DNA from 4 places in the Echinimonas agarilytica genome. Region 2 is predicted to be linked to each of the others. Evidence: predicted binding sites of a transcription regulator. Region 2 holds the regulator's gene; each other region holds the start of a gene.
What was found. Region 2 encodes FliA, which starts transcription of late flagellar genes. Its sites were predicted from a motif close to CTAAAGNTNNNNNNNNNNNNGCCGATA; they were not measured.
Positions count from the first base shown of each region.

Region 1: a site for FliA is predicted at 2,812-2,838, ahead of NAF29_RS14445 (VC2046/SO_2500 family protein). Genes of this name have one in related genera too.
Region 3: a site for FliA is predicted at 2,759-2,785, ahead of NAF29_RS16880 (DUF5610 domain-containing protein). Genes of this name have one in related genera too.
Region 4: a site for FliA is predicted at 2,872-2,898, ahead of NAF29_RS14320 (flagellar protein MotY). Genes of this name have one in related genera too.

Region 1 covers NZ_JAMQGP010000007.1:296,381-302,534, reverse strand. The annotation lists gene NAF29_RS14465 (aspartyl/asparaginyl beta-hydroxylase domain-containing protein) at 1-294, opposite strand, end outside; gene NAF29_RS14460 (hypothetical protein) at 414-740, opposite strand; gene NAF29_RS14455 (tetratricopeptide repeat-containing response regulator) at 819-2,474, opposite strand; tRNA gene NAF29_RS14450 (tRNA-Tyr) at 2,557-2,641, opposite strand; gene NAF29_RS14445 (VC2046/SO_2500 family protein) at 2,871-3,365, shown strand; gene NAF29_RS14440 (DUF2860 family protein) at 3,362-4,390, opposite strand; gene NAF29_RS14435 (YchJ family protein) at 4,468-4,851, opposite strand; gene adhE (bifunctional acetaldehyde-CoA/alcohol dehydrogenase) at 4,960-6,154, opposite strand, start outside.
Region 2 covers NZ_JAMQGP010000002.1:88,017-94,170, forward strand. The annotation lists gene flhA (flagellar biosynthesis protein FlhA) at 1-1,490, shown strand, start outside; gene flhF (flagellar biosynthesis GTPase FlhF) at 1,515-2,957, shown strand; gene NAF29_RS04740 (MinD/ParA family protein) at 2,967-3,845, shown strand; gene NAF29_RS04745 (RNA polymerase sigma factor FliA) at 3,838-4,557, shown strand; gene cheY (chemotaxis response regulator CheY) at 4,597-4,980, shown strand; gene NAF29_RS04755 (protein phosphatase CheZ) at 5,010-5,801, shown strand; gene NAF29_RS04760 (chemotaxis protein CheA) at 5,816-6,154, shown strand, end outside.
Region 3 covers NZ_JAMQGP010000010.1:66,760-72,913, reverse strand. The annotation lists gene prfB (peptide chain release factor 2) at 7-1,104, shown strand; gene lysS (lysine--tRNA ligase) at 1,120-2,613, shown strand; gene NAF29_RS16880 (DUF5610 domain-containing protein) at 2,848-3,411, shown strand; gene NAF29_RS16875 (alkaline phosphatase family protein) at 3,457-4,599, opposite strand; gene NAF29_RS16870 (TonB-dependent receptor domain-containing protein) at 4,692-6,154, opposite strand, start outside.
Region 4 covers NZ_JAMQGP010000007.1:268,946-275,099, forward strand. The annotation lists gene NAF29_RS14305 (hypothetical protein) at 1-1,011, shown strand, start outside; gene NAF29_RS14310 (hypothetical protein) at 1,004-1,354, shown strand; gene gloA (lactoylglutathione lyase) at 1,452-1,856, shown strand; gene NAF29_RS14320 (flagellar protein MotY) at 1,875-2,804, opposite strand; gene rnt (ribonuclease T) at 2,977-3,651, shown strand; gene NAF29_RS14330 (peroxiredoxin C) at 4,005-4,610, opposite strand; gene NAF29_RS14335 (Grx4 family monothiol glutaredoxin) at 4,724-5,077, opposite strand; gene sodB (superoxide dismutase [Fe]) at 5,304-5,885, shown strand; gene fadR (fatty acid metabolism transcriptional regulator FadR) at 5,955-6,154, opposite strand, start outside.

The DNA of each region.
Region 1 (6,154 bases), on a different contig from region 2:
TTCGCTGTTACGCTCTTCCATAATCGGAAGCATATCGTGAGGTTGGCGATGATTGCGCTTGCACCAGTCGATAATACTGTGTTGGAGTTGTTTAAAGCCGCGTTTGGAGTAGGCGGGCAGCCAGTCATGGCGAAATAGAATGGAGTCTGTGACACCATGTGTTGTGCGGTCTGAAAAGCAAGCATTGCGAATAGGACGTTGCTGCCATTGTAGTTGAGACAGCGATGCAACTTGTTTCTCAATGCCACTTACATCCGTTGTTCCGCGAATTGCATATGCAACGCCGATATCCATAGTCTAAAGTTCCGAATTATTAATCCAGATTTAAATGTGTCTGATAACGTTTACATTTTAAAGTGTGCACATGCAAAAATGATTGCATGTTCACACTAAAAGTGATTTGACGGGTATGTTTAGAAGGGGGTAGCTTCGGCTTCTTTCGTGTCTTTTAGATTATCTTCAGCAGCATTGGTTGCGGCTGTGGTTTGTTTTTTAGAGCACACTTGGTCATCGTTAAAACTGTCGCGGTAAAAGCGAATTTCTACGCATTGCTTTTCGTATACTTCTTCGAGATTGCTACGAACAACAATTGATTCAGACTGACGAATTCGGCGTTCTAATTCATCACATTCATGGCGCTGAGCGATAATATTTTCGATTTCTTCGCAAGAGGTGGAGTTTGTTGTGCAGGCTGTAAGCGAAGCGAAGCACATTAAAGAAACTGGCAAAAGGCGATACATCGAGTGTCCCTTGCAATAAGTTATTAGATTTTGCACTAGTGTACCCATCCTTGTACCTTTTGTTAATGAAAAGCTGGCTTATCTGCCGCCTTGTTGAATTTGTTGTAACTGCTGCCACAAATCTTTTCTACGATTGCGATGTTGGCTGGGTAATCGAACTTTGTCGACCAGCCTAAACAGTTCTTCGCAGCGCTTAATTTGAGCTTTGCTTGGTTTTTTTTGTTCTGCTAAGTTTTTGAGTAGAGTTTGTGCCAAGTTGAGTGCTGCCCCAGTGTTTGTAGGTGCAACCTGCAGCGCTACTTCAAACTCCTCAATGGCCTTACCATATTGAGCTTCATCGTAAGCCTTCATTCCTTGGCGGCTATGAACCTGAAACTGAGTATTAAGCGCTTCTACGCCGGTTGAGGCATCGGAGTGAGCAACAACAGTAGACAATAAAAACGGATTCACTGTATCGCTTTCTTTGGCCTTGTTCAGCAGTTTTTGCGCTTCTTCTAACTCGCCTATTAGAGCCACGGTATTGAGGCTTTCGTTCAAAAAATCGAAGGGTAGCTCGGTTTCTTCTGACTTGTTGTCGTAGCGTTCAGTGGCTTTGTAATACAGTTTTTTGGCGCGTAATAGATCGCCTCGAGAAGCGTATTTATGAGCATTGACCAAGTCTTCATAATTTTGAAAATCAAAGCCATTGTATTGTGCATCTTGTCGAGCCCGCATGAGTGTATTGAATACTTCGGTTTCAAGGCGTTTTGCCAGTTGCTCATCAGATGTGTCTAAGGCTGCTTCGATGGTTGCGCGCACATAGTTACACATGTGTTCCGTGTTTTTTTCAATCGCTCTTTGGCTTAAATCGAAGACTTGTTTAAACGCTTCTTGGGCGATGAGATATTCTTCTTGCCTGCGCGCTAAATTAGCAAGCTTGAGCTGTCGCTCGGAAGTAAATGGTGAAATGGTAGTGGCATTGCGCAGTATACGTAGCGCTTTGTCGCCCTCGTCCATAGCTTGGTAAGCTTCGGCCAAACAATCTTGAGCTTCGACCACCAAGGGATTTTGCTTCATCACTGGCCCAAGTAAGTCGAGGACTTCGTTATGTCGGCTTGCCTTATTGAGCGTGTGCCCGAGCGATACTCGTGCCCAGAGAATGTCACGTGACTCTAATATGTCGCGAAGGAGTTTCTCTGATGTGTCCAAGTTGCCGGCTAGGCGGTGCTGTTCAGCTAATATTTTTATACAAATTGAGCTGTAACGACTACTTGCTTTGAGCAATGATTCGCAGGTTTCAATGGCGAGATCGATGTCGTCATTGTGTAGCGCGGAGAACACCTCTCTCATTTCTTGGTGTTTGGTGGCGGCTCGTTGAAGTCGTGACGATAACTGCCGCAGTGAAAATGGTTTCACCATGTAATCATCGGGTTCTCTCTCAAGAGCGCCTAGTACAACACCGCGGGTGGCCTCGCCTGAAATGATAAAGAATATTGTATGAGGAGCGAGCAAACGTTTCTCGCGAAGCGTATCCAGCAATTGGCGGCCGTTTTTTCCATGGCCTAAATTGTAGTCTGCCAACACAATATCAAATGCTTTGGCACGACACGCTCGAATGGCTGCGTCTGAAGACTCAACAAATTGAATATCTTTCATTCCAAGATTCAACAGCATCCCCTTGAGTGTCACTTGGAATGCGCGTTGGTCATCAACAATTAAAACTTTGGCTCGTTCGAAGTCGAGTTTAGGATTCATCCAGAAAACTTAAAATTGCTATTTTAGAAGAGTGTAACACAAGGCTTTGTATTAGGAAGTTCGTAAAGAACTAAGTGGAAAGTGGTGGAGGGGGAAGGATTCGAACCTTCGAAGGCAGTGCCGTCAGATTTACAGTCTGATCCCTTTGGCCACTCGGGAACCCCTCCAACCGAGGCACGCATTATACAAATCTAATCTATGTTGTAAAGCACTAATTTTACGTTTGATTAAATACTATTCAAGGGAGATGTTTTTAAGCTTGTTTGGTCTGATTATGAGCTGATTCTTACTGAATTTAGGCGGTATTTTATTCAATTTTAAAAGTGCTTAAAAACCACTAAAGGTTAAGCGTAGGTGGCCGATAAATAAGGGAGCACATAACGAACGAAGATTGCAGTGACGATACAAGCAACCCAACCGCTAAGAGATGAATGGCAGCTAGGTACACAGTTAAATGACTGTGCGCATGGTGGTGATTCAGACAAATTTAGGTTGTTGCTGGCAATGCTATCCGAAGATGTGCGAGACCAGGCTCAATTTCATCAACTTGAGACTCAACACCCTTTACCTTCCTCTTTACGCGAACAATTTGATTTACCGCCAGAGCAAGCTCTTTATAGTGCGCCAGAGGCTTTACTCTCAACTGATAAGGCTGATGCAATGAACAACGGTGGAATGTCGGCGGTTCACCTGTTGAACTGTTTAAATCCAGACGCACTTTGCGGTCCGGAACAGAGTCGCATCAATGCTGATGTATTGGCGACGATGAGCCCGTTACGGCAAGCTCAGGTTCAAGGCTCAGAGCCAGAAACGAAACAGCCTGCCAATTGGCAGGCTGCTGATCAAGCATTGCTGGCGATGTTAAACCAATCTCGCCAACACGTTGCTTAAAAGCGGTAAAGCATTGCAGCGTTCACCGATTTAGTGTCCATGCTATGGAATTCAACGTCTGAATCACTTTCAAAGTAAGACGCTGACAAAATTCCTGACCAACCTTCCAATCCAAAGATTTTAGAGTAGAACATAGTGGCGTTTATACCGTACTCGTCCGCATCTGTTTTTTCGTCATAGATTGGATTTTCTTCATCAGAATTACGAACGCCATAATATCCGTTGACGATAAATGTGTAAGGTGCTGCAAAGTGAGTCATGGTCACTTGGCCAGCATAACCGTCGCCACCGATTGCTTCTCCGTCCATATCGCGATTAGTGTAAATAAACGCAGGCGTGAGAATTGTTTGTTTACTCATAAAGTAGTTGTAATTTAACTCTACTTTGTGGTGCTTACCGTCGCGTTGAAGAAGTCGTTGCTCTTCAAGTGTGATCATACCTGTTTCAACAGCTGATTCGCCGTTGCGATCTTCATCGATATCGATTTTACGGTATGTGTAGTTTACCGCGAATCCTGTGCCGCCAATATGTGACCAAGCAAAGCGAACACCGCTGGATTTGCGGTCAGTTTCCCGACGACGCTCATTCTCTAAGTAAGCATCTTCCCAGTATTTTGCGGGCATACCAGAAAACACGAATGCGCCCGACACGATACTCTTGTCAGACAGTTCTTGGCGATAACCGAATTGTTGTGTGAAGTCGAGGCGCACAGCATCTTGGATCAAGGTACCAAGAAAGAGCTGACCGCGTTCTTCTGCAAAGGTATAACGAATATCAAATAATGGCATGCCACCAATATTGCTTTCAGAAGGCGCGGATTGATCTACTGAGGTGATCACATCATTGTCTAAATCAGAAAACGTATTACCCGCAATTAAGTTTGAGCTGTAATCGTTATAAGCGACGCCAATTCCAGCAAAGCCAGACCACCCGCTTTGTTGAGGGATTTTAAGGATTTCAGCATTTGCCGTGCTCATTGTACCTAGAGCTAGAGCGATGCCTATCGCAGATATTTGCTTATTCATGTGACTTCCTTGAAAGTGTGTTTTTAAAGTGTGCTACAACTACTTATTAGTATAGTAGACGAACTGTTACGGTGTTGTTATGTACTTTGGTTCATATACCACCATTGGCCTTTTTCAAATCTGAAATTGGCCTCTTCATGATGTTGCTTCAACTGTCCGGCTTGACGGTACAAAGCAACAAACTCAACAAAACCTTTGGTTCCCACTTTACGCGACTGCGCCACATTCAAAGCTAACCATGAGCACTGACTGTTCCATTCTTCAACGGGTTCTGAGGACTCAGGCCGAGTACTTGGATGCCAGCTATTGAAGATAAAACTAATGTTATTTTGAGTGTGCGCGGTATAGCGCGCTCGCATAAGCTGCTCTGGGTGACGTGCTAATTTAGGTTTGAGGTGGATAACGCCACAGCAATCCTTGTATGTCTGGTTGCTACCACAAGGGCAGAGTTTCTTCTTCACGATTTAATCCCGCAAAACCAAAAAGAACGCAAGAATAGTTAGTTGCCAAATTTGACGCAACAAAAAGCCGACATAAAGTCGGCTTTTTCATTCACTGATGAGGTGAAGTTACTTTTTAGCAGCTGCTTTTTTCTTTGCAGGTGCTTTTTTCTCAGCAGGCTTTTCACTGTCATCCACGTATGGACGACCGTAGTAAGAATCAAGAAGAACTTGCTTGAGTTCGCTGATCAATGGGTAACGTGGGTTAGCACCGGTACATTGGTCATCGAATGCATCAACTGCGAGTTCATCAACTTTCGCCAAGAATGCTTCTTCTGGAACGCCAGCTTCTTTGATTGACATTGGAATGCCAATTTCAGCTTTAAGCTCGTCCAACCAACCGAGTAACGCGTTCAACTTGTCTTCGGTGTTCCCTTCACGGAAGCCTAAGTGCTCTGCAACTTCTGCATAACGAGCGCGTGCTTTAGGACGATCGTACTGGGAGAACGCAGTTTGCTTCGTTGGTGTATTGGTTGCGTTATAACGAATTGTGTTGGTCAACAACAATGCATTCGCTAAGCCGTGCGGTACGTGGAACTCTGCACCCAATTTGTGAGCCATAGAGTGACACACACCGAGGAATGAGTTTGCAAACGCGATACCGGCGATAGTCGCTGCGTTGTGAACTTTTTCACGTGCTACTGGGTCGCTCTTACCATTTTTGTAAGAACTTGGTAGGTACTCTTTGAGCAACTTAAGTGCTTGCAGAGCCTGGCCGTCAGAGTACTCGTTCGCCAATACAGAAACATATGCTTCCATCGCGTGAGTCACTGCATCGTAACCACCGAATGCACACAATGAAGCAGGCATATCCATGACTAAGTTTGCATCAACAACCGCCATAGTCGGAGTCAACTCATAGTCAGCCAATGGGTATTTCTGGCCCGTTGAATCATCAGTTACAACCGCGAATGGTGTTACTTCTGAACCTGTACCCGATGTCGTTGTGATACAAACCAATTCGGCTTTTGAACCCATTTTGGGGAACTTGTAGATACGTTTACGGATATCCATAAAGCGCATTGACAAGTCTTCAAAATCAGTTTCAGGATGTTCGTACATCACCCACATGATTTTGGCTGCATCCATTGGTGAACCACCACCTACCGCAAGAATAACGTCTGGTTGGTAGTTGTTACACGCTTCGGCACCTTTCTTAACAATGGTCAATGTTGGATCAGCTTCCACTTCGTGGAACACTTCAACTTCCATGCCTTTGTCTTTTAGGATGTTACGTAAGTCGTCAATGTAGCCATTGTTGAAC
Region 2 (6,154 bases):
AAGGCGATGCAATTGCCGGTATCTTGATTCTATTTATCAATATCATCGGTGGTTTCGTGATTGGTATGGTGCAGCACAACCTGCTGTTTGGTGAGGCGGTTGAAATTTATACGTTACTGACCATTGGTGATGGTTTAGTGGCACAAATTCCATCGCTATTGTTATCGATTGCTGCGGCCATTATGGTCACCCGTCAAAATAAAGACGGTGACATGGGCGAACAAATGGTTTTCCAGATGTTCGACAGCCCGAAGGCGTTGACCATTTCAGCGGGAATTCTTTTTGTCATGGGCGTTGTGCCCGGCATGCCTCACTTTGCCTTTTTATCACTTGCCTTATTGTGCGGTGGAGCAGCGGCTTGGACGATCAGAAAGCAAAAACAACAAGCGGTTCAGGAAGAAGTTCAACAAGTCGAAGAAAAGCAAACTCAAGTTCAAGAGCAACAGCAAAAAGATTTGTCGTGGGATGACGTGCAACACGTTGATGTTATTGGGTTGGAAGTGGGTTACCGCTTAATTCCTATGGTCGATAAAGCGCAAGGTGGAGAGCTACTCAACCGAATTAAAGGTGTTCGTAAAAAGTTATCTCAAGAATTTGGTTTCTTGGTGCCAGCGGTCCATATTCGAGACAACCTCGATTTACCCCCAAACAGCTACCGCATTTCACTTATGGGCGTGTCAGTGGGTGAAGCCGAAGTGACGCCTTCGCAAGAGCTAGCAATTAACCCAGGACAAGTGTTTGGCGAAGTGAACGGGGTGAAAACGACCGATCCAGCCTTTGGGCTCGATGCCGTATGGATTGACCCAAATACTCGCGAACAGGCACAAGCGCTTGGGTATACCGTGGTTGATGCATCAACGGTCGTCGCCACTCATTTAAGCCAGTTGCTGACTAATCAAACCGCCAGCTTGCTGGGTCATGAGGAAGTTCAGAACCTGTTGGATATGGTTGAGCGTAAATATCCAAAACTTGTGGATGGCTTAGTGCCTGATCTGTTGCAGTTGAGTGTGGTCACTCGAATTCTTCAAAACCTTCTCAATGAAGGCGTACCCATTCGAGATATGCGCAGTATTTTACAAACGCTTCGAGAGTATGCGCCGAAGAGTCAAGATACTGACGTATTAACAGCAGCTGTTAGAATTTCATTGAAGAAGTTAATTGTTCAGGAAATCAACGGCTTAGAGAGTGAGATGCCGGTAGTGGCATTGTCGCCAGAGTTGGAACAGATGTTGCACCAGTCTCTACAAGCGACGGGAAATGAAGGTGCTGCGATTGAGCCTGGACTGGCTGAACGCATGCAACGCTCACTTCATGATGTTGCACAACAACAGGAATTAGCAGGTCAACCTGCAATCCTATTGACCTCGGGAGCCTTGCGCACCACCTTGTCTCGATTTGTGAAGAATACAATTCCAGGCATGAGAGTGTTGGCTTATCAAGAAATCCCGGATGACAAGCAAATAAAAATTGTGAGTTCAATTGGTCAGTAGCGGAATATTTGAGGAGTAGCAGACGTGAAAATTAAACGCTTTTTTGCCAAAGATATGCGAACAGCCCTTGCCGAAGTAAAGGAAGTGTTGGGAGCTGAAGCTGTGATTATGTCCAGTAAGAAAGTGACGGGTGGCATCGAAATAGTTGCAGGTATTGATCCTGAACAACTTGAAGCAAGCTTGAATTCCACCGTTCACGAAGCGCCATCGATTGCGATTAAACAGCCCGTCAAACGTGCACCGACGAAATCTGCTGCAGCCGTTCAAGCATCACGGGATCTGCCCGACGATCAAGTGAATTTGAGTGGATTGCGAAATAAGATTGCTGCGTTTAATCAAAATCAAGCCGCGAAATCGAATGCGCCAACGAATGAATCTGAAGATTCTTTGCAAAGCTTACTCAAGCGTCAGCAACAGCAAGTGCAAAGCATGGAAGTCCCCAAAAGAGCTCAAGAGCGCACAGTGAATCCAGCGTTTTCGGATTGGGATAAAAATGGGCAACAGCCGCAGCACGCAGCCCAATCATCAAACGAAGCACAACAACAAATAGCTGCATTGCAAGAAGAAATGCAGGCAATGCGTCAACTTCTAGAACATCAAGTTTCCGGATTAATGAAAACTGAAATGGAGCGCTCTGAACCAGTAAGAGCTATGCTTGTGAAACAATTAACTAAAATTGGTATTTGTTCAGATTTAGCAGACCAATTTGCATGCTATATTGGGGAGAACGTTACTGGACGCGATGCTTGGCGTCAGCTGCAGCAATTAATTACAGAACAGTTAGTTGTAACTGATGATGAAGTGCTACGTTTAGGAGGTGTGGTTGCGCTAGTTGGGCCTACAGGAGTTGGTAAAACAACGACTATCGCTAAGCTTGCAGCACGATTCGTAGCGCTACATGGTGCTGATCAGGTTGCCTTAGTCACAACGGATAGCTATCGAATTGGGGCCAAAGATCAGTTGGCAACATATGGTCGAATTTTGGGTTGTCCGGTTCGTAGTGCTAAAAATTCGGAAGAATTAACAGAGCAATTACATAACTTACGACACAGAAAGTTGATTTTGATCGATACTGCGGGAATGGGACAGCGTGATATGCGTCTCAATGAACAGTTAAATACCCTAATCAGCAATACCCGTGTTAAAATCAAGAGCTATCTGGTCTTGCCTGCAACTGCCCAACGAGTGGTGATGCAGGAAGCCGTTGAACAGTTTAGAAAAATTCCGCTACGTGGTTGTATTTTCACCAAATTGGATGAATGTCTCAGCCTCGGAGAGTGTATAAGCGTAGCGATTCAAAATGCATTACCAATCGGGTATCTTAGCGATGGACAGCGAGTACCTGAAGATTTAAGAGTTGCTGATGCTAGTTACTTGGTGCGCGAGGCTGTAGCCTTAGCGGCAGGACGACGTCAGTCACCGCGGCCAGCCGAAAAAAGAGGTCGCGCCGAAAATTCAAGAATGTAAGCGAGTAGTATGGAACTGGACCAAGCAACAGGGTTGAGAAAGATGAATCGCCGAAAGATGGTTAAAGTCATAGCCGTAACAGGCGGTAAAGGAGGCGTTGGTAAAACCAATGTTTCGATCAACCTCGCGGTTTCGTTGGCGGCACAAGGGCAACGAGTCGTCGTATTAGATGCTGACCTTGGGTTGGCAAACGTTGATGTATTGTTGGGACTTCGCGTCCACAAAAACATTTCTCACGTTCTTTCAGGCGAATGCGACTTGGAAGAAATTATGCTCGAAGGTCCCGGCGGCATTCGAATTGTTCCCGCATCTTCAGGCATGCGCAGCATGGTTGAACTCACGCAAACAGAGCATGCGGGCCTTGTTCGAGCATTTAGTGAATTGCAGGGCGACTATGATGTGTTGATCGTAGATACCGCCGCAGGCATTTCTGATATGGTTTTGAGCTTCTCACGCGCTGCGCAAGATGTAGTCGTGGTGGTGTGTGATGAACCCACGTCAATTACCGATGCTTATGCTTTAATCAAGTTATTAAACCGTGAGCATGGTCTATTCAAATTCAAAATTGTCGCCAATATGGTGAAAAACTTGCGTGAAGGCCAAGAACTTTTTGCCAAACTCTCTAAAGTAACAGACCGATTTTTAGATGTCGCATTGGAGTTGGTTGCAACGGTTCCATTTGATGAAAATGTCCGTCGAGCCGTGCGTAAGCAAAAAGTAGTCGTGCAAGAGTATCCAAAGTCTGCTTCTTCTATCGCATATAAAACGCTGGCTTCAAAGGCCATGACGTGGCCAATTCCATCTCAACCTCAAGGACATTTGACGTTTTTTGTAGAGCAGCTTTTAAACGGCAATGTAAGAGAGCAGGAAGATACTATAAGTGAGTAAAGCCGCTCCCTATATGGCGCAACAACGAGATGAACTGGTTCGGCAGCATGCCGATTTAGTGAAACGCATTGCGCATCATCTAAAGGGAAGGTTACCTGCAAACGTTCAAGTTGACGATTTAATTCAGGCAGGCATGATTGGACTGCTCGAAGCGCTTAAAAATTATGACAATGCCAAAGGTGCTGCATTTGAAACATATGCAGGCATCCGAATTCGAGGCGCTATGCTTGACGAACTAAGACGCGGAGATTGGTCACCTCGTTCAGTGCATCAACAAAGTCGAAAAGTTTCTGAAGCAATACAACGCGTCGAGCAAGAAACAGGGCGTGATGCGCTTGATTCAGAAGTTGCAAGTAAGCTTGATATGTCGGTGACGGATTATCATCACCTGATTGCAACACTGAATACTGGAAAAATAGTTGGCATCGAAGACCTTGGGGTCAGTGAAGATGCTGTGAGAGTGGAGTCGCAGGATGATGATGATTCGACACCGTTTCATGACATCAGTCGCGAACAATTCCAAAAAGCACTCTCTGAAGCAATTAAGACCTTACCTGAGCGAGAAGCTTTGGTATTGTCTTTGTATTATGATGATGAATTGAATTTGAGGGAAATCGGTGATGTATTAGAAGTGAGCGAATCTCGTGTATGCCAGATTCATTCGCAAGCGATGCATCGTTTGAAAGCCAGACTAAAGTCTTGGCAAGATTGACCGATATATAGTTTTAATGCGCCTGTGGGAGGGCATGCTTTGAAAACAGACATGAAGATCCTGATTGTGGACGATTTTTCTACAATGAGGCGAATCATTAAAAACCTTTTGCGTGATTTGGGCTTTACCAATACTCAAGAGGCTGATGATGGTAGTACAGCGTTGCCTATGCTTAAAAATGGTGAGTTTGAATTTGTAGTCACAGATTGGAACATGCCTGGTATGCAAGGTATTGATTTACTCCGAGCTATTAGAGCGGACGATCAGCTAAAGCACTTACCTGTATTGATGGTGACTGCTGAGGCGAAACGAGAACAAATTGTTGCTGCGGCTCAAGCTGGAGTAAACGGCTATATTGTGAAGCCTTTTACAGCTGCGACTTTGAAAGAAAAGCTCGATAAAATATTTGAGCGTATTGCTTAACGCGGTAGAGCGGCGGAGCCAACCAACGAATGACGACGATAGCGCCTAGGATCACCCTAGAACAAGCAAAGCAGCTTGTTGAGTTGATTGAAACGGGAGAGCAGGAAAAAGCTAATAACTTGCTTGATTCTGTAGTTGAAGAAAATATTAATCGAGCGGGCGGACTGCTTCAGCTCGATAATGACCTGTTTGAACAGATAGGTAAGTTAACTCGACAACTACACACCGCTTTGTCGGATTTTCAACTGGATCCCCGCATTACAGATCTCGCCCGAACAGAAATGCCAGATGCACAATCTCGATTAAATTACGTGATTGAAATGACGGAAAACGCAGCCAATAAAACAATGGATGCGGTCGAATTTGCGCTACCTGTTGCAGATAAATTGAGTGAATCATTTGAAAACCTCCAACCTCGCTGGTCTTTGCTGATGAAGCAAGCAACCAGCTTGGATGAGTTTAAAGGTTTGTGCCAAGACACAAATACTTTTTTAACAGAGGCGCACAATGACACCAATCAACTGCATGGCAAGCTGACAGATGTGTTAATGGCTCAAGATTTTCAAGACCTTACAGGCCAAGTGATTCGACGTGTTATTCAGCTTGTACAAGAAGTTGAAGACAGCCTAATTCACATGCTTAAAGTTTTCGGCGAAAACATGGAAAACACTGCAGTGGCTGAGGAATCAAGCACTGTGGCGGAGAATAAAGCAGCCAAAGCTGTGGAAGCGGAAGGGCCTGTTATGGATGCAGAAAACCGAGAAGATGTCGTTAACGATCAAGATGATGTTGATGATTTGCTTTCAAGTTTGGGCTTTTAGCAGGAGAAAGATGTATGTCATATGATCTTGATGAAGATATCCTGCAGGACTTCTTAGTTGAAGCTGCTGAAATTCTAGAGCAACTGCAAGAGCAGTTGGTGGAGCTTGAGAATAATCCGGAAGATAGTGATTTACTAAACGCTATTTTTAGGGGCTTTCATACCGTTAAGGGAGGGGCCGGCTTTCTTTCTCTTACGGAACTCGTTGATGCGTGTCACGGGGCAGAAAACGTCTTCGATATCTTGCGCAATGGTCAACGAGCGGTTACATCTGAATTGATGGATGTAATTTTACAAGCGCTCGATGCTATTAACGAAATGTTTGTTCAGGTGCAAAATAGAGAAGCTTTAAGT
Region 3 (6,154 bases), on a different contig from region 2:
AGTTCCATGTTTGAGATTAACCCAGTTCAAAACAAGATTGCCGATATGCGTGAGCGCGGTCTAACGCTGCGCGGCTATTTAGATTACGACGCCAAGGCCGAGCGCCTTGAGGAAGTAATGCGAGAGCTGGAATCTCCTGAAGTATGGAATGAGCCCGACCGTGCTCAAGCGCTCGGCAAAGAACGCTCTGGGCTTGAAATTGTGGTTGAGACCATCGATACCCTTGAACAAGGCCTGGAAGATGTTGAAGGCTTGATTGAGCTTGCGGTAGAAGCGGAAGATGAAGATACCTTCTCAGAAGCAGAAGCTGAGCTTGCAGGGCTTGAAGGAAAGCTCGAAAAACTCGAATTTCGCCGCATGTTTTCAGGGGAGCAAGATGCGTCTGATGCTTATATTGATTTGCAAGCGGGCTCTGGCGGCACTGAAGCGCAAGATTGGTGCAATATGCTCCTGCGTATGTATTTGCGTTGGGGTGAAGCCAAAGGGTTTAAGACTGAGCTGATTGAAGTGTCAGATGGTGATGTGGCGGGCATTAAGTCAGCCACCATCAAAATGTCGGGCGAGTATGCTTACGGTTGGTTGCGCACAGAAACAGGTGTGCATCGCTTGGTACGCAAGAGTCCATTCGATTCAGGAGGACGTCGTCATACGTCATTTTCGAGCGCATTCGCTTATCCTGAAATTGATGACAGTATTGATATTGAAATCAATCCTGCGGAGCTTCGCATTGATGTGTATCGCGCATCAGGAGCCGGTGGTCAGCACGTAAACAGAACGGAATCAGCGGTGCGTATTACGCATTTGCCAACCAATATTGTGGTGCAGTGTCAGAACGACCGCTCCCAACATAAAAACAAAGACCAAGCCATGAAACAGCTCAAAGCCAAGCTTTATGAGTATGAATTACAAAAACAAAACGTAGAAAAGCAAGCGGCAGAAGATGCCAAGTCAGATATTGGCTGGGGCAGTCAAATCCGTTCATACGTTTTGGATGATAGCCGCATTAAAGATTTAAGAACCGGCGTTGAAAACCGCAATACTCAAGCTGTTTTAGACGGTGACCTAGACCGATTTATTGAAGCCAGCCTGAAATCTGGCCTGTAACAGGATATTGAACCCATGAGTGATAATGAGCAAATCCAGCAAGACGAAAACAAGCTTATTGCCGAACGCCGTGCAAAACTTGATGTCATTCGTCAAAACTGTAGCGCGAATGGCCACCCGAATGAATGGCGCCGCGAACACAAGGCCGACGCTCTGCAGGCTGAATTTGGTGACAAAGAAAAACCTGAACTAGAAGCCCTTAATCATGTGGTTTCTATCGCTGGCCGTATTATGGCGAAGCGTGGGCCATTCTTGGTCATTCAAGATGTTACTGGGCGTATTCAAGCCTATGCCAGCAAAGACGTACAGAAAGCCTTAAAAGCGATTGGTGGGCTCGACATTGGTGATATCGTCGGTGTGAAAGGCGCATTGCATAAGTCAGGTAAAGGTGACTTGTATGTGAATATGGAAGACTACCAGCTGCTGACTAAAGCGCTGCGCCCTTTGCCAGAAAAGTTCCACGGCCTAACGGACCAAGAGCAGCGATACCGCCAGCGTTATGTTGACTTAATCGTCAACGAAGATTCGCGCTTAACCTTCCAAGTGCGTTCTAAAGTGGTTTCTGCTATTCGCCAATTCATGACCGAAAATGAGTTCATGGAAGTGGAAACACCGATGATGCAAGTGATTCCTGGCGGTGCTTCAGCACGCCCATTTATCACGCACCACAATGCATTAGACCAAGATATGTACTTGCGAATTGCTCCAGAGCTTTACTTGAAGCGTTTAGTTGTAGGCGGCTTTGAGCGGGTGTTTGAGATTAATCGTAATTTCCGCAATGAAGGGTTGTCGCCGCGTCATAACCCAGAATTCACGATGATGGAATTCTACATGGCGTATGCCGATTACCGGGACTTGATTAATCTCACCGAAGACATGCTTCGCACTGTGACACAACAAGTGTTGGGTTCATCGGTTGTCGCTTACGGTGATGAGGAATTTGATTTTGGTGCGCCTTTTGCGCGCATCAGCATGACAGATTCAATTCTCCAGTATAACCCTGAGGTCACAGCAGAGCAGTTGTCTTCGCTGGAAACTGCCAGTGAAGTCGCGAAAGATTTGAAAATTGAAGTTCAAAAGTCTTGGGGCTTAGGCAAAGTCATCACCGAAATTTTTGAAGAAACGGTTGAGCATCGCTTGATTCAACCTACTTTCATTACCGAATATCCAGCTGAAGTTTCGCCATTGGCTCGACGCAGCGACAGCAATCCTGAAATCACTGACCGCTTTGAGTTTTTCGTAGGTGGCCGAGAAATCGCCAACGGTTTCTCGGAGCTGAATGATGCGCAAGACCAAGCCGATCGTTTCAAAGCTCAGGTACAAGCCAAAGAAGATGGTGATGATGAAGCTATGTTCTTTGATGAAGACTACATTACAGCGCTTGAACACGGTTTGCCGCCCACAGCAGGACAAGGTATTGGTATTGACCGCTTGGTGATGTTGTTTACTAACTCGCATACCATTCGTGACGTGATTTTGTTTCCCGCAATGCGCCCACAGCTGCCTTAAACTAAGCCCGATTGCAATGCATGATGAAAAGCCAGCTTAAAAGCTGGCTTTTTTATGAGCTAGTTTTAGAAATGTAGCGAAGTCTAGGTTTGGGTAAATAAGCTGTGTATTGCTTGTTAAATAACCTCCAGAGGCTAAATTTATACTAAAGGTTTTGCCATAAATGGCGATAAACTGAACATCTTGTACAGATAGCTGTGTTTGGCTATCTGATATTATTGGTGAGGAAATCCTATGGCCATCACAAACCTTTCTGACGCTCTGCGTCCCGCACAAGCAACGACAGGAACTCCTGTTTCCGTGCGTGAACAAGCGACTACAGAAAAAAATTCAGCCATCATGGAAGCGCAGTTACAAGTCAGTATCAAGAGTGGTAATGAGCCGATGTCTCTGCTGTATAAAACCGCACTGGAGGCGATCAATGCAGAGTTGGAACCTACTTTGGGCCCCAATGCTGCACAGTCCACCTATGACTCTGATTTGGACGTGTCGCCAGAAGCAACGGCCGACCGAATTGTGAAAGGCTCTACGGCATTTTTTGATGCCTTTCGTGGACAGAACCCACAACTCAATGACGAAGATGCGATGACGGAATTTATGTCTGTGATTGGTGGCGGTATTGAAAAAGGGTTTGAAGAAGCACGTGATATTTTGGATAGCTTGGCCGTGTTAGAAGGCGACATCAAAACCAATATCGACTCGACCTATGACTCTGTCCAAAGCGGATTACAGACCTTTGTGTCGAACTATTTCGATGGTTTAGCAGCAGCCCCTGAACAGCCTGAACCGGTAGCGTAAGTCATTTTAGACAGCCTCTTACAGGAGCGAGAGGCCATTACTTTGTTATTCAACTAACATCATAAGAGGCTGACCTGCCTCGGCGTTAAACTGCTTGTAATCTTGACCCAGCAACATCAGTGCTGTAGCCGCTATTTGGTTTTGATACAAAGGTTTGTCGTTCTTTAATTGGCCCCTAGCTTTTATATCTGGTCCTATCGCGGCCAGCCATATGTGATTCGAGCCAACAATGCCGTCTTTAAACTCTTTTAAATAGTCTAAGTAGCCTGATGTCGCTTTTGGACTTGCGTGATGCTTCCAATCATCGGGGTTGCTGCCACGGCCGTGATCAACGGTAATGACTAAGTTGGTGTTATTGCGATATTGTTCGGTGGATTGCAAGGTTTGCCATAGATCCTGAATAAAGGCATCTGAGCGTTGAGCGGCATGCAAATATTGATCGTATCGTCCGTCGTGGGCAAAATCATCGGTTTCGCCTAAAGCGATGTAGACCACGCGCGGTTTTTGATGGGTGATATAGTGTTTAGCAATGCCATAGGTGAGCGCATCAAAACGGACGTTATGCCAGTGTTTCGGAAGTTCGTCGATCATGGCGTTGAGTTGTTGCAGTTGCTCATCTTGTGGCTGGTGAGTGCCGTGGTCAAAACCAGAATTAACGACTATGCCAGCGCGCTGTTCATTGACGATATTGTCGAATGCATCCCAGCTGCCAAATGCGGCCACTTTTCCTGCGAATTCATGCTGACCATTGAGCCACTCTAAAAATGTGATGTTTGGATTAGGACCAAGCTTATTGGAATTGATTTTCGGGTCGGCTTTGCCAGTTAAGATTTCGTTGTAACCCGGGTATGAAAACCACCAGGTGTTACTCACTTGCATGTCGCCGTGGTTGTCTCGGTTGCCTATAAGAGCGCCGTTCGCTTCAATCGTATGGCTGATAAATGGCATTAGGACTTGGCGGCTCTCTTCCATGGTCTCTCGACTGAAAGCAGCAACAAGCTTTTCACTATCTCTCACGTATTCTTTGTGTTTTATTAATTGAGGATCTGCGCCTCTGAATGTTTCTTGCCAGCGCACGCCATCCAGCGAGATGACAACCAGATTATCGGCTGCGAAGGTGTAAGGTGATGTGCAAATAGCACTTATCAGCAAGAGGTGGCCAAGTGTGCATTGAATGAAGCGGTACATGGATTGTCCTTGTGTTATGTATCAATGTTCAAGCCCAAAAAAGCGAGTTCGTGCCAGAGCAACGAACTCGCTGATTGAAACCTAACGGTAGGTTAGAAGTTTACCGTTGCGGTTGCTGTTGCTGTGCGCTCAGCGCCGATAAAGTAGTAGTTTTCAACACCACCGGCTAGATACTCTTCATCTAACAGGTTATTGACGTTCAAAGACAAGTCGATGCTATTGAAGTAACCGCCGCGAATGGCTTTGTTATAACCTAAGTACAGATCCATTACCGTATGAGCTTCGATTTCGTCTTGGTTGTCAAAGTCGCCGTAGTAGTCCCCGGTGTACTTGGCTGAAAGGCCTGCGCGATATGCATCATCTGAGTAGTTCATGCTTAACACAAACATTTCCTCAGGCGCACCTGCAACCTTGTTGCCTTTGACAATGGTCTGCTTTAGGCCATCGGCATAGTCGCTGACGGTTTTATTGTATTCACTGTCATTCAACGTTGCAGAAGAGTACAGGCTTAAAGTATTTGAAATGTCCCAGTTGAGGCTGGCTTCAAAACCTGACGAATCAATACCGCCTACGTTTACGAATGTACCGTCGAGTTCATTTAAGAAGTCAATTTCATCGGCATCGGTATCGCGCTCAAGGCGAGTGATTCTGTTTTTGAATTCAGAATTGTAGTAGACCACGCTCGCTTGCAATGAAGTGCCATAAAAGCGTAAACCCAATTCATAGTTCTTCGCTTCTTCACCATCTAGGTTTTTGAAATCTTGATCCGTTTCTAAGATTGCGTCACTGATGGGTTTGAAGTTTTCAGAATAGCCAGCAAAGACTTCCCACTCAGAATTAATACCGTATACCGCACCTAAACTTGGCAATACATCGGAATCGGAGTCGAGTTTGCCTGTTTGTTGGCCGATGAGTTCATCTTTACGCGTGATTTCAACAAGGTATTGCTGAATACCCGCGGTGACCACTAAATCACCAAATGTCATGCGATCGCTGAGGTAGTACTTAAACGTGTCTGTTTCGTAATTGCGATCGTACTGAACCCAGTATGGGTTGTTGTCATAGTGATGATAAACCTCTGGGTTGACGACGTTGTGCCAATCGCGATGTTCATCACGGTCTTGGTTCTCTACCCAAAAACCTGCACGAATCGAGTTAAATGAGATATCCCACGTTAGGTTGGCTGTGGCACCAATGCGCGTTTTTTCATAGTGAGTGTGACGATAAGAAGAAACTCGAGTCCATGACTCGTCACCGCCATAACAACTTAAGCTGCTACCACACGTGTTGCCGCTGGCATCGGGCGTATCAAGCACTTGGTTGCCATTTGCGTCAAGGTAATAGTAACGGGTGTTTGATACGCCACCTTTGTTTACTGGGTTTCCGTCAGCATCAAACGATTGCGCCTGATACGGAGGTAACCAATCACCACGGCCTTCCATGTAGTGATGGTATGGAGTGAAGTCGGCTGAAATATTGTCGGCCAAAACAAATTCTGCCTTCACATAAGTGAGGTAGTTTTCACGCAGTGTTGACCACGCTTCGGCAAAGTTTT
Region 4 (6,154 bases), on a different contig from region 2:
CTCTATCAACCTTCGGCAATTTTTGAATTCGCAGGTTTGACCGATGAGCCAGATGTAGAACATGCTCAGCTTTATGTGTATGACAGCTGTCTGGCTGTACTTCATTTAAGACTATCGCTTTGCTCTGATATTTCTAACATTGATGATCTAGAGATATCAAACAGAGTTGAAGCCCTGTCGTTTCAATATTTATCGCCGGTGCTCGCTCAAATTTACGACATCAAAACCACAGCACCAATGATTCAGCCTAGCGCCTACAAATTTTTTGTGAATACTCGAGAAGAATTGATCAACGGCAAACCAATGTGGGTTGCTCGCATGCTCACCAAAGCGCCAAACTTACACGAAGAACACTACCTTAAGTGGCTCAAAAACGTAGATGTTGATTCAGACTATTTATTACTTGGATCTGGAAATTCTTTGCTGGTTGAGCAAAAGCACTTTTCAGATGTAAATCGCACCATGGTGATTTCACAATTCCATGCTGCCTTGATGAATCGAATTGAAGATTTATTGAAAGACAATTTGAAGCAGTTTAACAACAGCTATTACAATTCCGACACGCTCGATAAACTGGCGCAGTCCATCAATAACCAGCAATACAGAAATGATCATATCGAGTTTATTGATATTCAAATGTCGGCCGCAGCAAGCGGCGTACAAGGTACAAGAAGAGAGCTACTCAAACAGTTCGGCCAAGCATGGCAGTTTGGTGAACAGCGCGATCGTATTACACAACTCACACATTTAACCCAAGCCCGACTAGATCGATTATCTCAAGACAAAATTCGGCACCAAAACCGTCGAATACAAACACTGCTTACTTTTTTAGGTGCCTTAGGGCTGATTAGCTTGGTAGTTGATTTAATTGATCTAGAGGGCAATACTGAACACGAACACTCAACGGGCCTGCTTGATCTCATTCAATTTTCATCAGCAGAACACATCATTAACATTATGTTTTTGATGGTAATCTTAGTGACTCTGTACTTTTATAGAAATCATGAATAAACGAATTCGATTAACTATTATTTTTTCAGCAGATACTTTTCCTTACGCTTCAGTGCTTGAGTTTATGACGCCTCGACTGAGTCAACTATTTGCAGGTGCATGCTGCCAACCGATTGATGGCATTTGGTCGGAAGATGGTGAGGAAGACAAATCGAGCTACCATTTAGGTCAACAAGAGTCAGGGATGAAGGTCATCTTATCAATCATGCCCGATAAAATAGAGCTTGCCCAACAGCATATTCAGCAACTACTACAAGAGCTCAAAGACGACCTCAACATCGCCATCAAATGGGTTCATGTGGAGCAGGAAGAAGTCACTGCACATCATTTTAAGCTGCGATAGGTGTTAACTATTCTCCCTGAAAGGCATTCAACACCAAGCAGCATAAATAATATAATTCAAACACTTAACTATAAAATACAACCTAAAGGAACCAGACATGCGTGTATTACATACCATGCTTCGCGTAGGCGATTTACAACGTTCTATTGAGTTCTACACTCAAATCATGGGAATGAATCTGCTTCGCCAGCATGAAAATGATGAGTACAAATACACCCTCGCTTTTGTGGGGTATGGCGACGAAAGCGAAGGCGCAGTGATAGAGTTAACCTATAATTGGGGTACTGAAGACTACGATATGGGCAATGCTTTCGGCCATGTAGCCATCGGGGTTGACGATATTTATGGCACCTGTGACGCAATTCGAGCGGCGGGCGGTCACATCAGTCGCGAGCCTGGCCCTGTGAAGGGTGGCGCAACAGAAATAGCCTTTGTTGATGACCCAGATGGCTACAAGTTAGAACTCATTCAAATGGAAAGTGCAAGCAAAGGCTTAGGCTAAGCCAGCGAAAGCAGCCTCTTATTGAGGGGCTGCTGTTTGGGTGGCGGCTGCCTGCACAACTCCCGCACTCTGTTCAGCTTGCAGCTCTTGTTCCGCATAGTCATCTAAACTCGCGTCACGCGTTAAGCGCATCACTACTCTTCGGTTTTTCTGTCGGCCTAGTGGTGTTTCGTTTGAAGATATATGACGTCGTTCACCATATCCTGAAGATACCAGCTTATCGTCATCCACTCCTTGTTCAATTAAAAACTCTCGAATAGCGTTGGCACGCTTTTTAGACAGCTCTAAATTCAACCAGCGCCCACCATAGCTATCTGAATATGCATCAATATTGATTTTGACGATGGCAGGATCATTCACCACGTATTCCGCAACACGACGCAAACGGCGTTGAGATTCTAGCTCTAATCGGTCACTGTTCGACCGGTAGTTTAATACCGTCAATGCAACATCATCAAAGCCAAACGGCAGAAGCCCGCCCACACATTCCACAAAATCTGCATAACCGGAACGAAAATTAGCCGAATTAAGAGCAACGCTAACTTCGCCGCCCTTTCTATAACCATCTCGATAATAAAAAGTTGGATTATTGCCCTGCTCTAACTCTGTCAATACAGACCATGACAATTTAGGATTTAAGCTTGGGTCAAAACCTTCTAATACCTTCAGTGTTGCCAAATGAGCGGGCTCCAAACCAGGTTTGTAAGCAGGAGGTACGGCAACAAGCTGTGCAAAGCCGGTTGCGCGAGGCTGTCGAAAGGCATCCATCGTCATGTTGATGTCGTTTTGAGTGCCCGCCTCACCGTGAAACTTCGCAGTTCCAAATCGTGGAATGGCATGTTCTAACTGGCATGCAAGCGGTGTGCTTTTACTCATAACCCAGTCTGAACTTGCCAACGGAGCTTGATACTGGCGCAAAGCCGCTTCCGTTGGTGCTGCTAGGAGCACGGTTGCACATGTTACTAGACTGTATTTCCACATAGCTCTAAACCGGTTTTCGCGTATCTAAGAAGTTTATCGGCTTCAAAACTGCATTCTTTAACTGAATTTAACAAATTACGACACAGAATCCGAGATTTCTGGAATAATAGCCAGCTGAATGAATATCTCTGGAGTTCTCATGACCGATGCTGTTGACCAGCATAGTTTAGCTGGCCGTTTTCGTGGTTACTACCCTGTTGTTGTTGATATTGAAACGGCGGGTTTCAATGCCACTACTGACGCGATGCTTGAGCTTGCCGCGACCCCACTCAGCATGAATGATGATGGAGAGCTGGTCCGGCTCGAAACCATAGCCTTCAATATTGCGCCATTTGAAGGCGCCAATTTAGAACCATCATCTTTGGCATTTACCGGTATTAACCCGGACTGCCCTGAGCGGAATGCAATCGCAGAAAAAACGGCTTTGACTGAGCTATTCAAAAAACTTCGCGCACTTCAAAAACAACATGATTGCCAACGTTGCGTGCTGGTCGCCCATAATGCCGCGTTTGATAACAGTTTTTTAAATGCTGCGATTCAAAGAACAAAACACAAACGTAGCCCCTTCCACCCATTCGTCACATTTGACACCACGACATTGTGTGCATTGATTTTGGGGAAGACAGTGTTGTCAGAAGCCTGCGAGTTGGCTGGGGTTGATTTTGATAAATCTCAAGCACACAGTGCTGCCTACGATACAGAAAAGACAGCTGAATTGTTTTGTCATATGGTGAATCACCATCAGGCGCTTGGAGGGTGGCCATATACGGTAGCAAAACAGCCTCAAGAAGAAGAACCTTCGGCTGAAATTTAGAGTATAAAAAAGGCGACCATTGAGGCCGCCTTTCATTAAATTACTTCACACCATTCATTTGTAATTCATGGCCGATGCGAAAAAATCGAGCAATGATATTCGAACGTTTCTTAGTCATATTAACTCCAAAGTGTGACTCACATCTCAAACATGGCGCCATTCTATTCTTGAACATCACATTTGACCACTGAGAAATTCTACCCATTCGGATTAGTTAATCTAATCCAAAATACGAGTTAACTTTTCACAAAAAATCACACCCTGAAAGTAATCATAAGCGCCATCATCGCAGTAAACAGGCGTAAAAAAGGCCGCTCAAAGCGGCCTTTTGCATCATCTCAAAGAATGTGAGATTACAAGCCTTCCGCGTTTGCTGACAAGTACTTAGCAACACCTTCTGGAGATGCGTCCATACCTTCTTTACCATCTTCCCACTGTGCAGGACAAACTTCACCGTTTTTCTCGTGGAAGTTCAAGGCATCAACCATACGCAACATTTCGTCAATGTTACGGCCTAATGGCAGGTCGTTTACAACTTGGTGACGAACAACACCAGCAGTATCAATCAAGAAAGAACCACGGAAAGCAACGCCCGCTTCAGGGTGCTCTACGTCGTATGCTTGACAGATTTCGTGCTTCACGTCTGCTACGAGTGGGTATTTTACTTGGCCGATGCCGCCGTCAGCAACATCAGTGTTACGCCATGCGTTGTGTGTGAATTGTGAATCGATAGAAACACCGATTACTTTAACGCCTTTCGCTTCGAAATCCGCAACGCGGTGATCGAAAGCAATCAACTCAGATGGGCACACGAACGTGAAGTCGAGTGGGTAGAAGAATACAACCGCAGCAGAACCCGCAAGGTATTCTGTTAGGTTAAAGTTATCAACAATCTCACCGTTACCAAGTACCGCCGCCGCAGTAAAATCTGGGGCAGGACGACCGACTAATACAGCCATGTTATTTCTCCATGTTATGTTTTCTATACAGCCCGCAATTGGACTGAATGTTACGATCTAATACAAATTAGCAGGCTCTCAGGGATTTAACACCGAAAGCCAATTAAAAACAGTTATTCAGCAGGATCGTTATTTTCTGTTTCAACAGGATGACGAGCTGCGGCTTCAGAGATCAGAGTTTGCAACTCACCTTGTTGGAACATTTCGATCAAGATGTCACATCCACCAACGAGTTCGCCTTCAATCCACAATTGTGGAAATGTAGGCCAATTAGCAAATTTAGGAAGCTCAGCGCGAATGTCAGGGTTTTGTAAAATATCAACGTAAGCAAAGCGCTCACCGCACTGCATCAATACTTGTGAAGCTTGTGATGAAAAACCACAGCTTGGTAATTTCGGAGACCCTTTCATATAAAGTAAGATAGGGTTGTCAGATAGTTGCTTTTTAATGCGCTCAAGCGTTTCCATAATAAATCTCTAGGCCTGTTTTCTTTCGATGGCGACATTCTACGCGTGAAGTGTAGCGAATCAAACAGATAGTTTAAGGGGTTTTTACCTATTAGTTTGATAGGCAAAGTCACTTAAAAAAATTCAATCCTCCCTTTTATAACGCTCAATAATCGCTAGAATAGCGTTACTATTAAAAAACAAACACACACAAGGGCATCTGCCCTGCCAATGGAGACTGGAGATTATGGCGTTTGAACTACCACCTCTTCCTTACGCGAAGGAAGCATTAGAACCACACATCTCAGCAGAGACTCTTGAGTACCACTATGGTAAACATCACAACACTTATGTTGTAAAACTCAACGGTTTAGTTGAAGGCACTGAATTCGCAGGTAAGAGCTTAGAAGAAGTTGTTAAAACTTCATCAGGCGGCGTATTCAACAACGCAGCACAAATCTGGAACCACACGTTCTATTGGAACAGCTTAAGCCCAAATGGCGGCGGCGAACCAACAGGCGATTTAGCAGAAGCAATTAATGCTGCATTCGGTTCTTTCGAAGAGTTCAAAGCAAAATTCACTGATAGCGCAATCAACAACTTCGGCTCAAGCTGGACTTGGTTAGTGAAAAAAGCAGACGGTTCTTTGGCAATCGTAAATACTTCTAACGCAGCAACACCGCTGACAGAAGAAGGCGTTACACCGGTATTAACTGTAGATTTGTGGGAACACGCTTACTACATTGATTTCCGCAACTTGCGTCCGAGCTACATGGAAGCGTTCTGGAAATTGGCGAACTGGGAATTTGCAGCGAAAAACTTCGCTTAAGCTTTTAGATTCTGCACATTAAAAAGCCGGGTGATTGCCCGGCTTTTTTTATGTCTGTAATGCGGTCGATTATTTGTCGACAATATTCGACGGCAATTCTTTGCGATGCATTTCCCACAAAATTGCGCTATCTCGGCCATAATGGCGCACCGCAAAGACAACATCATCGTGTTTGCCCTGCTCTGCCAATGTATTAACCTGGTCGTAAAACTTGAGTGTCAATTCACGACTATCAGGGTAACTGTAATGATGACCACCAATTCTTGTGT